3 regions of the Mesorhizobium sp. WSM4842 genome follow, and region 2 is predicted to be linked to each of the others. Evidence: riboswitches for the same ligand, from Rfam matches in the RefSeq annotation. Region 2 holds a riboswitch; each other region holds the start of a gene.
What was found. A riboswitch is a leader RNA that binds a small molecule or an ion and turns the genes downstream of it on or off. The one in region 2 is predicted to bind S-adenosylmethionine.
Positions count from the first base shown of each region.

Region 1: another riboswitch for S-adenosylmethionine. It lies ahead of metX (homoserine O-acetyltransferase MetX); the one in region 2 lies ahead of AC0NIE_RS00275 (O-succinylhomoserine sulfhydrylase).
Region 3: another riboswitch for S-adenosylmethionine. It lies ahead of AC0NIE_RS08185 (hypothetical protein); the one in region 2 lies ahead of AC0NIE_RS00275 (O-succinylhomoserine sulfhydrylase).

Region 1 is NZ_CM148372.1:1,762,918-1,767,966, forward strand. It holds gene AC0NIE_RS08450 (DUF1194 domain-containing protein) at 1-318, shown strand, start outside; gene metW (methionine biosynthesis protein MetW) at 398-1,012, opposite strand; gene metX (homoserine O-acetyltransferase MetX) at 1,182-2,351, opposite strand; SAM riboswitch at 2,471-2,548, opposite strand; gene hisC (histidinol-phosphate transaminase) at 2,860-3,969, shown strand; gene AC0NIE_RS08470 (prephenate/arogenate dehydrogenase family protein) at 3,976-4,911, shown strand; gene AC0NIE_RS08475 (sugar kinase) at 5,012-5,049, opposite strand, start outside.
Region 2 is NZ_CM148372.1:57,283-62,331, forward strand. It holds gene AC0NIE_RS00265 (ABC transporter substrate-binding protein) at 1-708, opposite strand, end outside; gene AC0NIE_RS00270 (2'-deoxycytidine 5'-triphosphate deaminase) at 802-1,896, opposite strand; SAM riboswitch at 2,021-2,098, shown strand; gene AC0NIE_RS00275 (O-succinylhomoserine sulfhydrylase) at 2,173-3,363, shown strand; gene AC0NIE_RS00280 (ceramide glucosyltransferase) at 3,410-4,564, opposite strand; gene apaG (Co2+/Mg2+ efflux protein ApaG) at 4,790-5,049, shown strand, end outside.
Region 3 is NZ_CM148372.1:1,705,816-1,710,864, reverse strand. It holds partial or broken gene groL (chaperonin GroEL) at 1-426, shown strand, start outside; gene AC0NIE_RS08195 (hypothetical protein) at 997-1,461, opposite strand; gene AC0NIE_RS08190 (hypothetical protein) at 1,648-1,878, opposite strand; gene AC0NIE_RS08185 (hypothetical protein) at 1,890-2,462, opposite strand; SAM-I-IV-variant riboswitch at 2,499-2,598, opposite strand; gene AC0NIE_RS08180 (helix-turn-helix domain-containing protein) at 2,797-2,919, opposite strand; gene AC0NIE_RS08175 (hypothetical protein) at 2,935-3,201, opposite strand; gene AC0NIE_RS08170 (thermonuclease family protein) at 3,201-3,614, opposite strand; gene AC0NIE_RS08165 (SH3 domain-containing protein) at 3,680-4,933, opposite strand.

The sequences.
Region 1 (5,049 bases), 1.7 Mb from region 2:
GCCGCGGTGGCAAAGGACATCGTCGTCAACGGCCTGCCGATCCTGATCAGCCCGTCGCCCAGCTTTAGCCATCTCGACCGGTACTATGCCGAGTGCGTTACCGGCGGGCCAGGTTCCTTCGTGCTGCCGGTCTATGCCGCTTCCGAATTCGTGACCGCCATACGCCGCAAGCTGGTCCTGGAGGTCAGCGGTGTTGCCGGTCCCAGGGCCGCTCCCGCGACACTCCGGGTCGATGCGGCAACGCCGGTCGACTGTTTGCAAGGCGAGCGCGGCCGCCAGTTTTTCTCCGATCCGTATTTTCCGGAGCTTGATCGCTAGCTAGACTTGGTCGATGAATGGCGAACAGTCGCAGATGGTCTCCGGACTCTTGCCGGCCGCGCGCCATATGCGACGGCCGTTATCGCTTCAGCAGGAACACCGCTTGCTGGCCAAAGAAATTCCAGAACCACCAAGGCATCGACAGGCCGATTTTCTGGCCATTGGCGTCGAGCGCGGTTGCTTTTTCTACCGTTGCGCCGAGCTCTTCGCAGAGATTGACGAAGTCGCGGATGGTGCAGAAATGGATGTTGGGCGTGTCGTACCAGGAATAGGGCAGGTCCTTGGTCACCGGCATCCGCCCTTCGACGAACAGCGAAAGGCGCACCCGCCAGTGGCCGAAATTGGGGAAGGAGACGATGGCGTGCTTGCCGATCCTAAGCAACTCGTCGAGCACCAGCTTCGGGTTGCGGGTCGCCTGCAAGGTCTGCGACAGGACGACGAAATCAAAACCCTTGTCGGGATAGAATTTGAGGTCCTTGTCGGCGTCGCCCTGGATGACGGACAGGCCGCGCGCCACGCATTCGTTGACGCCGCGCTGCGACAGTTCCATCCCACGGCCGTCGACCTGCTTCGTTGCCTGCAGCAATTCGAGCAGCAGGCCATCACCGGAGCCGACGTCCAGCACCCGCGACTGCGGCGGGATGAGATCGGCGACGACTTCGAGGTCGACGCGCTGGGCGTGGTTGACACTCATGATCGTGGCTTTTGCTTGGCGCATGACCTTGATCCGAAAAGTCTGCAACTTTTCGGGGCCATGCGCTGCCTGGCACATGATCCCGGTCCGAAAAGTCTGCAACTTTTCGGGGTCATGCGCTGATGCATGGCGCAAGATGCCGGTCCGGAAAGCCTGCAATCTTCAGGGATCATGCGCTGAGCCCCCTGGCGCGAGCCGCCGAGGCGATAAAGCCGTTGATGGCAGCAAACAGCTCCGGCTCGTCGAGCAGGAAGGCGTCGTGGCCGCGATCGGTCTCGATCTCGACGAAGGACACCGAGGCGCCGGCCGCGTTCAACGCGTGAACGACCGAGCGGCTCTCCTCGGTCGGGAACAGCCAGTCGCTGGTGAAGGAGACCAGGCAGAAACGGGTTCTGGTGCCGGCAAAGGCGTCGGCCAGCCGGCCGCCATGATCGGCGGCGAGATCGAAATAGTCCATCGCCCGGGTCATGTAGAGATAGGAGTTGGCGTCGAAGCGGTCGACGAAGGTCATGCCCTGATGGCGCAGATAGCTCTCAATCTGGAAGTCGGCGTCGAAACCGAAGGTGAGCGCTTCACGGTCCTGCAGGTTGCGGCCAAACTTCCGGTGCAGGGCCGCCTCCGACAGATAAGTGATGTGAGCGGCCATGCGCGCCACAGCCAGTCCCTTTTCCGGGCGCTTGCCCTGCTCGAAATATTTGCCGCCATGCCAGTCCGGATCGGCCATCACCGCTTGCCGGCCGACCTCATGGAAGGCGATGTTCTGCGAGGAATGGCGTGCGCCAGTGGCGATCGGCAGCGCCGAGAAAACGCGCTCCGGATAGCTCGACGCCCATTGTAGCACCTGCATGCCGCCCATCGAGCCGCCGAGCACCGAGAACAGTTTTTCGATGCCGAAATGATCGACCAGCATCAACTGCGCCCGCACCATGTCGCGGATGGTGATGATCGGCAGGTCGAGCCCGTAGGGCTTGCCGGTGGCTGGATTGGTCGAGGCGGGGCCGGTCGAGCCGAGGCAGCCGCCGATGACGTTTGAGCAGATGACGAAGAAGCGGCTGGTGTCGATGATCTTGCCGGGGCCAATCAGCACTTCCCACCAGCCCGGCTTGCCGGTCACTGGATTGGTGCTGGCGACATGCTGGTCGCCGGTCAGTGCATGGCAGACGAGGATGGCGTTGGAGCGGGCGTCGTTGAGCGTGCCGTAAGTCTTGTAGGCGATCTGGAACGGTGACAGCAGCGTGCCGGCATCGAGCTTGAGCGGCTCGTCGGCACCGAAACGCAACACCGGGCTCGACGGCTCGTCGGCCTCGTTGTTGGTTCTTTTAGTGAGCAGCGCGACCATCGCATCCTCTTACATTAACCCATCGCGCTTTCCGAAAGTCGATTCCGATTTTCGGGTCGATGCGACTGTCCGGCCGGCTACGGACAACAAAAAACCGACATCGCCTTCGCAAAGCCGGTTACAGGATGCAAACGGCCCTTTAGCGAGTTGTTTAACGTGGCTGCAAGCCGACCGGCCAAATCACCACGGGATTTCGCCTTTCTTCTAGGACCGGAGCGTCTCGGCGTCAACGGCCAGTCGTTCACCCACGCCAGTCGCTCACCCATGATCGCCGCCTCTCGACATTCCAGGCCACGGCTTGTATTTCCGCTGCGGCTTCTAGTGTGGCGAATCCGAAATTCGCATCGCGTTGGAGCAGCGCAGTGGGCGAATTTCGGATTCGCCACACTAGCAACCAATGAATTCTAGTGTGCTGGATTTGAAGTTCCTGAGCGCTGTTGCCACCAAAATGGCAGGAACTTCAAATCCACCACACTAGGTGGAAGCGTTCTCGACGGATTTTTGCAATATGAACCAGGCATCGGATCAGGCACGTCCAACGCCCCGCGCGGGGATCATGGACATCGAAGCCTATGTGCCGGGCAAAAGCACGGCGCCGGCCGGCGTTGCCAAGGTCCACAAATTGTCGTCGAACGAGAACCCGCTCGGCCCCTCGCCGAAGGCGATAGAAGCCGCGCGCGACGTCGCGGCCAAACTCGACATATATCCCGACGGCACCGCCAGGCGCCTGCGGGAGGCGATCGCTGAGGTGCATGGCCTCAACCCGGCGAACATCGTCTGTTCCAATGGTTCCGACGAGATTCTCGGCCTGCTTGCGCAGACCTATCTCGCGCCCGGCCATGAAGCTGTGATCACCGAACACGGCTTCATGGTCTACAAGATCTACATCCAGTCGGCAGGTGCTGTCCCGGTGTCGGTCAAGGAAACCAATGAGCGCGCCGACGTCGATGCGATCCTCGCTGCGGTGACGCCGCGTACCAGGATCATCTTCCTCGCCAATCCCAACAACCCGACCGGCACCTATTTGCCGTTCCAGGAGGTGCGCCGCCTGCATGCCAGCCTGCCTCGAAACGTGCTTCTGGTGCTGGATGCAGCCTATGCCGAATATGTCCGCCGCAATGATTATGAAGCCGGCGTCGAGCTGGTGGCTGGCGCGGAAAACGTGGTTATGACCCGCACCTTCTCCAAGCTCGGCCTCGGCGGTGCGCGGATCGGCTGGATGTACGCGCCGATGCATATCATCGACGCGATCAACCGCGTGCGAGGTCCCTTCAACGTCAACGCGACGGCGATCGAGGCCGGCATTGCCGCGATCCGCGACCGCGCCCATGTCGAGCGCAGCGTGGCTCATAACGACACTTGGCTGCGATGGGTGAGCGAGGAGTTGACCAAACTCGGACTGCGGGTGACGCCGAGCGTCGGCAATTTCGTCCTCATCCACTTTCCCGAGGACAAAAAACATTCGGCGGCAGCTGCGGACGATTACCTCTCCGCGCGCGGCTATATATTGCGGCGCGTTTCCGGCTACGGCTTCCCCAATGCACTGCGCATGAGCATCGGCACCGAAGAGGCCAATCGCGGCGTTGTCGCCGCCCTCGCGACATTTCTGAAAAGCTAGAAGACCATGACATCACCGATGTTCGAAAAGATCGCGCTGGTCGGCATTGGCCTGATCGGCTCGTCGCTGGCCCGCGTAATCCATCGCGAAGGCCTTGCCGGTCACGTCGCCATCTCGACGCGCAGCGAAACGACCCTGGCGCGGGCGCGGGAACTCGGCCTCGGCTCCTCCTACGCGATGGACGCGAAAGAGGCGGTCGGCGATGCCGACCTGGTCATCGTTTCGGTGCCGGTCGGCTCTTCGGGCGAGGTCGCCGAGGAAATCGCACCGGCGCTGAAGCAGGGCGCCATCCTCACCGATGTCGGCTCGACCAAGGCGTCGGTCATCGCGCAGATGCAGCCGCATGTGCCTGCTGGCGTGCATTTCATTCCCGGCCATCCGCTGGCCGGCACTGAAAAATCGGGCCCGGACGCCGGCTTTGCCGAACTGTTCGAAAACCGCTGGTGCATCTTCACGCCGTTGCCCGGCACCGATCCGGCCGCCTTGGAAAAGCTCTCGGAATTCTGGCGCCGCTGCGGCTCCAACATCGACACGATGGATCCCCAGCATCACGACATGACATTGGCCATCGTCTCGCATCTGCCGCACATCATCGCCTACAACATCGTCGGAACCGCCGACGACCTGGAGTCGGTGACCAAGTCCGAGGTGATCAAATATTCGGCCTCCGGCTTTCGCGACTTCACTCGCCTTGCCGCGTCCGACCCGACGATGTGGCGGGACGTCTGCCTGCACAACAAGGACGCCATTCTCGAAATGCTGGCGCGGTTCTCGGAAGATCTGGCCTCGCTGCAGCGGGCGATCCGCTGGGGCGACGGCGAAAAACTTTTCGACCTGTTCACCCGCACCCGCGCCGTCCGCCGCTCGATCATCGAGGCCGGTCAGGACATCGACGTACCGGACTTTGGCCGGCAGGCAGTCGAGCACCCGGCCAAGGGATAGAGCATCGGACCCAAAAGTGGGTACTGGTTTTGGGAAAATCCGATGCTCAAACAAAAAGATAGAGCAGCGGTACGATTCGATTTGAAAGTCCGCCGCTGTCTCAGGCCGGCCAGTGAGCCGCCATCATCGCCAGTGTCT
Region 2 (5,049 bases):
ATCGATCGCGGCATTGAGCTTTTCGCGCAGCGCACTGTCTTCCTTGCGCACGGCGATACCGGCTTCGGTCTCGGTGCCCTTGACGTCGCCGACCATCTTGCAGCAGCCGTCGCTCGACTTCTTCATCCAGTCCATCAGCACGAATTTGTCTGAAAGGACGGCATCGAGACGGCCGTTCATCAGGTCGGCGACCGCCTCCTCCTGGGTCGGGTAGAGCTTCGCCTCGGCGCCGGCCTTGCTATAGACATCCTGGGCATAGTCGGCCTGGGTGGTCGAAGCCTGCGCGCCGACTGTCTTGCCGGCGAGTGCTGCGGGTTCGGTCGAGGCAATATCGCTGTCCTTCAAGGCCACCAGCGAAAGCGGCGTCGTATAGTATTTGTTGGTGAAGGAGACCTGCTTCTTGCGCTCCTCGGTGATGCTCATGGACGCGATGATGGCGTCGAATTTCCTGGCCTGGAGCGCTGGGATCATGCCGTCCCAGTCCTGCGTGACAAGTTCGCATTCGACCTTCATCTGAGCGCAAAGCGCATTGGCAATGTCGATGTCGAAGCCGACGAGCTTGCCATCCGCGGTGATGGTGTTGAACGGCGGATAAGCGCCTTCGGTGGCGATCTTCAACTTTTCCTGTGCTTGCGCCGACAAGGACCCGGCAGCCATCACCAGCATGGCAGCTGCTGCTGCCGATGCGATCCATCTTGAAATCTGCATTTCTTGTTCCCTTGGTTCCAACCACCTTGACGGTTGGGCACAACCAAGCACGGCCTACAAGGTCAGGCAAGCACAGTCTGATTTAATCGGCGATCAGCGCGCGACGCGGAAATGCTTGGACAGTTTCAGGCCCTGTGCCTGGTAGTGCGAGCCGAGATCAGTGCCGTAGAGCGCCTGCGGCCGCTTCAGCATGTGCTCGTAGACCAGCCGCCCGACGATCTGGCCGTGGTCGAGGATGAACGGCACTTCGTGGCTGCGCACTTCGAGCACCGCCTTGCTGCCGGTACCGCCGGCCGCCGAATGGCCGAAGCCCGGATCGAAGAAACCGGCATAGTGAACACGGAATTCGCCAACCAGCGGATCGAAGGGCGTCATCTCGGCGGCGTAGAGCGGCGGCACATGCACCGCTTCCTGGCTGACGAGGATATAAAATTCGTCCGGATCGAGCACCAGTTCGCCGGCGCCGCTCTTGTAGAGCGGATCCCAGAAATCGACGACATCCTGTGCGGCGCGCTTGTCGACATCGACCAGGCCGGTGTGGTGCTTGCCGCGGTAGCCGACCAGCCCGTCCTTGTCGCCATCGAGGTCGATCGACAGCGCAATACCGCCGCCGGAAATATTCGGTGGCTCGGTGGCGACGAGCGTCTCGGCACGGTGCAATTCGTGCAGCTCGCTTTCCGACAAAAGCGCATTGCCGGTGCGGAACCTGATCTGAGACAGCCGCGAGCCGGCGCGGACGACGATCGGAAAGGTGCGCGGGCTGACCTCCAGATAGAGCGGGCCGTCGTAGCCGGCAGCGATCTTGTCGAACTCGTGGCCACGATCGGTCATCACGCGGGTGAAGATGTCGAGCCGTCCGGTCGAGCTCTTCGGGTTGGCGGAGGCGGAGATGTTTGCCGGAAGCGCCAGGCTCTCGAGCAGCGGCACGATATAGACGCAGCCCGTCTCCAGCACCGCACCATCGGCGATATTGATTTCGTGCAGCTTCAGACGGTCGAGTTTTTCAGCAACCCTGTGGCTGGGGCCGGGAAGGAAGGAGGCGCGCACCCGCCAGGCCTTGTCGCCAAGCCTGAGGTCGAGGCTGGCCGGCTGGACCTGGTCGGCATCAAGCGCGCGCGGCGACTTCAGCGCGCCCGACTGGAACAGCGCGGAAATGTCCTGATCGGGAAGAATGCCTGTCTGCCGCAAGTCTGGCTCCGCTCGAAGGCCGGGCGAGGTCTCGTTTTGTTGCAGGTCCTTGCCACGGAATCTGCTGGTACAAACCTCTTAATCATGCCGGCAATTGACGCAAGCGCGGTGCAGGTCTAAAGGGTCGTTATCCCGTGGTGATTTGGCCGGTCGGCTTGCAGCCACGTTAAACAAGTCGCTAAAGGACCGTCGGGCCGAAAGGCCGTATGGACCGGTTGCGACTTTCGCGGCCGGTTTTTTTGTGTTTGGACCATTTCTGGTGTTTGGAACAAGGTGATGACGAGCAACAAGCGCAACTGGAAGCCTCAGACCGCCCTCGTGCATGCGGGAACGCTGCGTTCCGGCTTCGGCGAAACCTCCGAGGCGATGTATCTCACGCAAGGTTATGTCTACGACACGGCGCAGGCGGCGGAAGCCCGCTTCAAGGGCGAGGAACCGGGCTTCATTTATTCGCGCTATGCCAATCCGACAGTCGACATGTTCGAGAAGCGCATGTGTGCGCTGGAAGGTGCCGAAGATGCCCGCGCCACCGCATCCGGCATGGCGGCGGTGACAGCGGCGTTGCTGTGCAGCGCCAAGGCCGGCGACCACATCGTGGCGGCGCGCGCGCTGTTCGGCTCCTGCCGCTGGGTGGTCGAAACGCTTGCGCCGAAGTACGGCATCGAGGCGACGCTGGTCGACGGCACCGAAATCGCCAATTGGGAAAAGGCGGTCAGGCCCAACACAAAGCTGTTCTTCCTTGAAAGCCCGACCAATCCGACGCTGGAAGTCGTCGACATCTCAGCCGTCGCCTCACTTGCGAATTCGATCGGCGCGCGGCTGATCGTCGACAACGTCTTTGCCACGCCCCTACAGCAGAAGCCGTTGCAGCTCGGCGCCCATATCGTCGTCTATTCGGCGACCAAGCACATCGACGGCCAGGGGCGCTGTCTCGGCGGCGTCATCCTGTCGGACAAGAAGTGGATCGACGAGAACCTGCACGACTATTTCCGCCACACCGGTCCCAGCCTGTCGCCGTTCAATGCCTGGACGCTGCTGAAGGGCCTGGAAACGCTGCCGCTGCGCGTGCGCCAGCAGACGGAAAGTGCCGGCCGGATCGCGGACTTCCTCGCCGAGCAGCCGGAGATCGCCCGCGTCATCTATCCCGGCCGCGCCGATCACCCGCAAGCGGCGGTCGTCAAGAAGCAGATGTCGGGCGGCTCGACGCTGATCTGCCTCGACGTCAAGGGCGGCAAACAGGCGGCTTTCGCCTTCCAGAACGCGCTCGATATCGTGCTGATCTCTAACAATCTCGGCGATGCCAAGAGCCTGATCACCCATCCGGCGACGACGACGCACAAGAATCTGAGCGATGAGGCGCGTGCCGAACTCGGCATCGGGCCAGGCACGCTCAGGCTGTCCGTCGGCCTGGAGGACACAGACGACCTGCTCGAAGACATCGAGCAGGCACTGAAAGCCGCCAGATAGGGATACGCGCCGAACAGCTTCGCTCGAATCGTCAAGCCAAGCGCGGTCAGGCGCCCGACGGGGTCTCTTCCAATTCCGCACCGGCGCTGGTGTGGATGGTCATCGTGTTGCCGCGCCAGTCGACGGCACCGCTGAGCCAGCCGCGCACCCAGATGGCGGGAAGCATCACGTCCCGCGCAACCATCGCCGGGATAATGCGCAGCGACAGGTGCCAGCCCTTGGCCGAGGCGAGAGCGCATTCCGGGAGATAGGCGACTACCAGCACGGCAACGGCGGTTGCCGACAGGCTGAAGCCGGCGCCTGCTGCAGCAACCAGCGCAAGCACCAGCGGCGGCGCCGCTCCGATCAGGATCTCGGGCGCGAAGAACAGGGGGAAGGTGACGCGGCGCAGGCGTGCCCAGCGGGCCTGACGCGACCAGATTTCGCCAAATGTGCGCAAACCGAGCGGCTGCTCGAAGGGCGAGGCGACAAGATTGACGCGCAGTCCAAGCCCGTTGACCAGCTTGGTCGCGGCGGCATCCTCGGCAATCTCGGCGGCAAGCGCACGGATGCCGCCATTGGCGTCGAGCATGGGCTTGTTCCACAACATGCTCTTGCCCTGGGCGAAACCGAGGCCGAGCGCCTCGCCGGTATATTGCCAGCGCGCCTGCAGCGTGTTGAGGAAAGCGCATTCGACCTCCGCCCAGAACCCGTCCGGCCGCGAGCCGATCGGCGTCGAGCAGACAAGGCCAGTGTCCGGCCGCCATGCCGCCATCAGATGCTGGACATAGTCCCTCGACATCAGGACGTTGGAATCGGCAAGGATGACCCAGCGGTGGCGCGCGGCCTCCCAGCCCTTCACGCAATTGTTGAGTTTCGGATTGCCGCTGATGCGGTCGTCGCCGACGAGCAGCCGGGCCGGCACGGCTGGAAAGCGGGCAATCGCGTCGGTGATCGGCCCGACCACCGGGTCATCGGCATGGGCGACGCAGAAGATGAGCTCATAGCGCGGCCAGTCGAGAGAGAAGGCGCGCTCGAGCGTTTCCTCGGCAAACGGTTCGACGCCGCGCGACGGCACGACGATCGACACCGGCGGCGCCTTGCCGGCTGCCGGCGTGATCCTGCCAGGCCGCTTCAGCTTCAACGAAGCGAGCAGGATGCTGGCGAGATTGACAAGAAGCAGAGCTGTGGAAAGCAAGGCGGCTGTGACTGTCAATTCCATCGATATCTGGTCACTCCAGAAAAAACCGGCCGCATGAAAGCCGTTTCAACAGTTCGACAGAATGCTGAGTCGCCCGGCCCTGCACACCATCATTGTCATGTGTCACTTAAATGACATTGTTCTTCGGCACCTGCGCGCAAAGCAGGCGGGCAGCGACGGGAAGCACCCCGTTGACCAAACTGCGGAGAGCGTCGAGAGTTCCGTCTACATATTGTGGAGTAGTCTATGTACAGCGCCGTTACGCGCAACATCGAAGTACAGGTCAGGCCGTTCTATCTGGAAGATCGCTCCGACCCGTCGGAGAACCGCTATGTCTGGGGCTACCAGGTGACCATCGACAACCAGTCGGATGAATTCGTGCAGCTTCTGTCACGCTATTGGCACATCACCGACGGCACCGGCCGGGTCGAGGAAGTGCGCGGCGCCGGCGTTGTCGGCGACCAGCCCGAACTCAACCCCGGCGACAGTTATCAATACACGTCTGG
Region 3 (5,049 bases), 1.6 Mb from region 2:
GGCGGTGCGACCGAAGTCGAAGTCAAAGAGAAGAAGGACCGCGTCGACGACGCGCTGAACGCCACGCGTGCAGCCGTTGAAGAAGGCATCGTTGCCGGCGGTGGCGTCGCCCTGCTGCGCGCATCGCTGGCCATCACCGTCACCGGCGCCAATGCCGACCAGACGGCCGGCATCGCCATCGTCCGCCGCGCGCTGCAGGCTCCGGCCCGCCAGATCGCCGCGAACGCAGGCGCGGAAGCCTCGATCGTCGCTGGCAGGATCCTCGACAACAAGTCGCCGACCTTCGGCTACAACGCCCAGACCGGCGAATATGGCGACATGATCGCCATGGGCATCGTCGACCCGGTCAAGGTTGTCCGCACCGCCCTCCAAGACGCGGCCTCGGTCGCCGGCCTGCTCGTCACCACCGAAGCCATGGTCGCCGAAGCGAGGAGCATCTGAATAGGACGGTAGCATCGTGCCGAGCAATGAGGCTCCTTACGTGTCAACTGACGGAATGTCGGCTCCCCGTGCGGAAGCGGGCGTTTGGCCGCGGCACATCAAACATCCCCATAGGGTCATGGGCGTGAATTCGGCCGAGGCCGAACGAGCTTCCGCAATGGGTAGTTAGCGCTGAATCTTCAGTCGACAGACCATCTGGCAAAGCCGCCGAACCCGGCTGCGCGCAAGAATGTGGGCCCCCACAAGCCACCACGCGCCTTCGGTCAACCGGGGGCGGCGGGGGTGCCGCGGGCCCGGCCCTCCACCTCGGCCTTCATCAAAGGCGACTACTTCGTTTTCATCATGTGCGCGCGTCGTTGCCCGGCCACGATCGCGTCCTTCATCGTCATCAGGTTCTGCCTCGTCGTCGGCGATGGCAAAGCGCGTGGTAGATGCTGTCGATGTCCGCTGAAGGATATCCCTGCGTTGCCGCCCATGAACGAGTGATCGGCGCCTGTGCTTACCGAAGGCGCCAAGCGAGCCAAGTGGGCCCGGCCCGATTTTCAGGGTGATCTTTTACAGCGCCCGGTCGGGGCATAGAGCCTTGAACTGGTCCAAAGCGACATCGTATCCGGAGGCACTGCTTCCATCGAGAGGTTCGTTGCTGCCTACCTCAACGAGCAGGTATTCGGTGTTAAATGCTGTCGGATCGTACTGTGTGTTCGAGCCGAGGAATTGATAGCCCTGCCCATTGGCCGTCACAAACTTGCCGGTCTTGCAGTTGGCCGAAATTTCCGGCAGCAGCGACACCTTCATTTCGTCCGCGATGCATTTTGGCGTGACCTTCTGGACGTAATCCCGACAAAAAGCAGTTGCGTTCGCTTTCGTATGCTTGAGCGTGATTTTGGCGTGCGTCGTGCCGATGTTTGATTTCTTCACTACGGTGACTTCCATTCCCGCTCGCGAGCCGTAATACAGGGTCTCGGCGTGCGCTGCGTTACCCAAGACGAGTGACAATCCCAGAACTGCTGGAACGCGCATCTGTCCCTCCCACAATCACTAACCAGGTTCCATTCGTACCGTTGTCTGGTCAAGCTCGTCATATCGCTTTTCAGCGATGAAGCGAACAACCGGTTCATCATCCAGCCACAAGCGAGGCCAGCCGCTTTGCAGCCGCTCAACACGCTGCTTTTTGCTACGTTATGGACGATGCAGGATCGCCTAGCCTTAGTCCTTTTTCTTGATCATGCCCATGATGCGGGCGTTGTGTGCCGCAATCCGCGCTCCGGTCATAGCCGGATGCACATCACCCTCGAAACGGACACACCGCATACAGAGACGTGCCTCGGCCTCGCTCGGCACCGTGGTCACCCAGCTGCAATAGCGGCAAGTGTAAGGCTCCATCGGCCTCCCCAGGCTCGGTGCGCCGGCGGTCGGCTTCGTACCATTTTCCGTCATGTCGGGAACCCTCAAACCCCCTGTGCGATCCGGATGGGGACCTTCAGATCGATCAGCCGAGCCTGCAGGAGGGAGAGCGTGAGTTGATCTCTTGCATCGACCCACCGGCTATCGTCGTTGGCGACGTCACCCTCGCAGAATACCAGATGGGGCTCATCGCTCCCGCGCCTGAGCTTTGGGCCAAGGTCAAACTTCTTCAGCAGGCGGTAGGCCTTGGCGCACGGGCCGGTCTCGAGATCGAAGCGGGTTTCCCAGAACCACCCTCCAACCGGATCGTCGTAGTTCTCAGGGCCGATCCCGTGCTCCTCCCAGATGGCGTGAATTTCGGGTTCGGTGCGGTGTCCAAGGCCCTCGCTGGTGAAGAACTCGCGCCAGGTCGGCGGCGCTGGGCAGAAGTCCCAAGGGCCGATTGTGAGAAGGTAGCCCTGCTCCCCACCGTCATACCAGTACATGGTCTGCGCCGCCTCCGCAGGTGGGGCAAGCAGGGGCTGCCCAGTCCTGCGAATGAAGGATTGCGCATCCTTTGCGAATGCAGCCGTGAGCAGGCCGCCCGCCCCGATCAGAAAACCTCGCCTCGTCAGCATGAAAATTCCCTCCGTCGTTTCGCACGCATCTGGAGGGCTGAGACCTACTGTTGCCCCGTTAAGGGCCACATCGTCTTTACCACCGTTGCCGGTCAAGGCTGGTTGGCAGGGCCGAAGCCCTCTCTGGATGCGTGATTGGTCTAACAAGGCGATTGCACTTCAGCAAGCTTTCTCCTCGTGGTGATATCTCTGGGGGCTGAAAGCGAGTGATCGCTGGGGGGCCACAATCCCACCCGCCCCCGCCTTCGAGTTGACTGGTGTGACGGGTCTGCCGGGGCCCTGTGCCTGTGGAGAGTGGCCAAAACGTTGGCGGTCAGGCGCAGCAATAGCTCCCTTATCGGGTTATCTTCCGCAAATACCGCTCTAATTCAGTTTTGAGCATCAACGTGCGCCTGCCCGATTTGCTCGCATGCAGTTTGCCTTCGCTAAACAATTTATAGAGCATTGACCTAGAGATACCGGCAAATCTCGGTTACGGCCCGTCCTCTTCCCAGTCCTGCAGGTCCTCGGGAATTTCGCCTTCGTTCCACTCTCCCGGCAGTTCGCGGAGCCAGCGGGCATGGATGTAGTTCTCGCGGCCCCACTCCTTGCCGCGCTTCTCCAGACGCTGCTTGATCCGCCAGTCTCCAATATCCATGCCAGCTTCGCGTGATGCATCGAGTTCACCACGTAGGCGCTCTGAAGCCTCCGGCGACATCGACAACGCGCCGCCGGGCTTCGTCTGCTGATGACGGGCCATCAGGAACCCTTCCACACGTCGTCGAGGTTTGCCGCCGGGCCGCACCAGAGCCTGAGCCGGGCCAGTCTTGCCTCAGCGCCGGTCCGATAGGCGAGAGCGTGGCCTTCGACGATCAGCGTGGTGCCGACATCAACGCCCTCGACCTTCAGATCGGCCAGGGCGCGGCGATAGCGGTCTTTCCTGCCTGAGCGGTCGATATCGACGGGATGGCCGCGCAGCAGTCCGGCAAGGCGCAGTTTGGCTGCTAGGCCGAGCCGTAGCTCGTTCTCGCAACGCGGGCGTCGGGTTTCGGGGGTGTCGATGCCGAGCAGCCGGATCTTCTCGGCGCACCCGCGTGCCGGAACGGCGCAGGGCAGCGCAATTGTGTCGCCGTCGATGATGACGATGCGGTCGCCGCTGACCGTCTCCGCCATGACGGTCACCGGTGCTAAGAAGATCGCGAGAAGCCCGACCGCAAGTCCAAGGACGCACGACCTGATCATTGCGCGCAGCAAACCTTACGGACATATGTGTTCCCGTAGGCTACTATTGCGTCGGCGGGCACCCGGCCCCCAGCCTTCAGTTCGGCCAGCTTTCCGACAACCGCTTTCGGGGAGAAGGTCTCGGCAAGGGCAATGGCGAACATACCATTGTTCGAGAGATGAACGGTAAGCGGTATTGGTGAGGAGCGGGCGTAGGCTTCGGCGGTGAAGAAATCTGACAGGCTCTTGACCTGTATATAGCGCTGCTCCAATGAGCCGCTTTCGTATTGATCGACGGCGACAGTGCCTTGCGGCAGGAAGCCGCCCAAGTCGCCCGCGCGGACCCGAAACCAGCGGTCTGCGCTGCTGATGATCTGGATGGCGGTTCCGTTTGCCAACGTTCCGACTTCCCTCGCATCTGCGTTGGGTTGCTGCTTCAGAGACACCACCTTCTGGCTGCTTCTGATGCGTCCCGAGGTAGCGTCGGGAATTTGGAACCGCGCATCCACACCACCGGCTGGAGGCATCGTAGTCGCCACAGTGGGAGCCGTGGAGGTGGTGTCGCCTGTAACGACGCGATATTGCGCCATCTCGCTCCGCGAAAGGTAGCGCATGTCATCGCTGCCGTAGCGAAGCGAGAGGCGTAGCAACGCGGGATCAACGCCCATCTCGATCATGTAGTCGATCTTCTCAGCAGTCATGTCCTGCACAATGTCCACGGCGTGGCCGGACCCAATTTGATCCGGATTTGCAAATGAGGACTTGTGGACACCTATAGCGCCCGCTTCGGCCATCCGGCGGGCGCCACCCATAAAGGCGAGCGCGCAGGCGGAGGCGCATTCGCTCCGCTTGATCTGGAATGTGTCCAAACCGAACGCTCGGATTAGTCGGCCCAACTCAAGTGCCTTAGCAACGTTGCCACCGGGTGAGTTGAAGCCCACAACCCGGACATGATGAGATCGAATTGTTTCCCTGAAAAGGTTGAGATCGTCAGTTGCCTCGAACTCACCGGACACTACGACGAAAGGAGCCCCATCGACCGTCTGACCCGTTTCGTAAGTCAGTTCCGCGCGCGCCGATAAGGGGTTGGCGAGCAGTAGCGTACCGACCAAGCCAACCATCGAGGCCCGGCACTCGATAGCTAGCCCGAAGCATTTCGTCTTCATGTTGGATGGTACCCCCAGCGTTTCCTCGGCTCTGATTAGCACAGCCAGCACCTTGAATGAATGGCCACCAAAAACCTGAGCGTCTGCGTTTTTGTGGGCCCACAACCCACCCCCGCCCCCGCCACCGAAGGACCCCGGCGGGGCGAGTGCCGGGGTAAGCCTACGATGGCACTTTGCCCGTGCGTTCTTGGCCGCTCAGGTGTGGCCTTAAGTCGCAAACC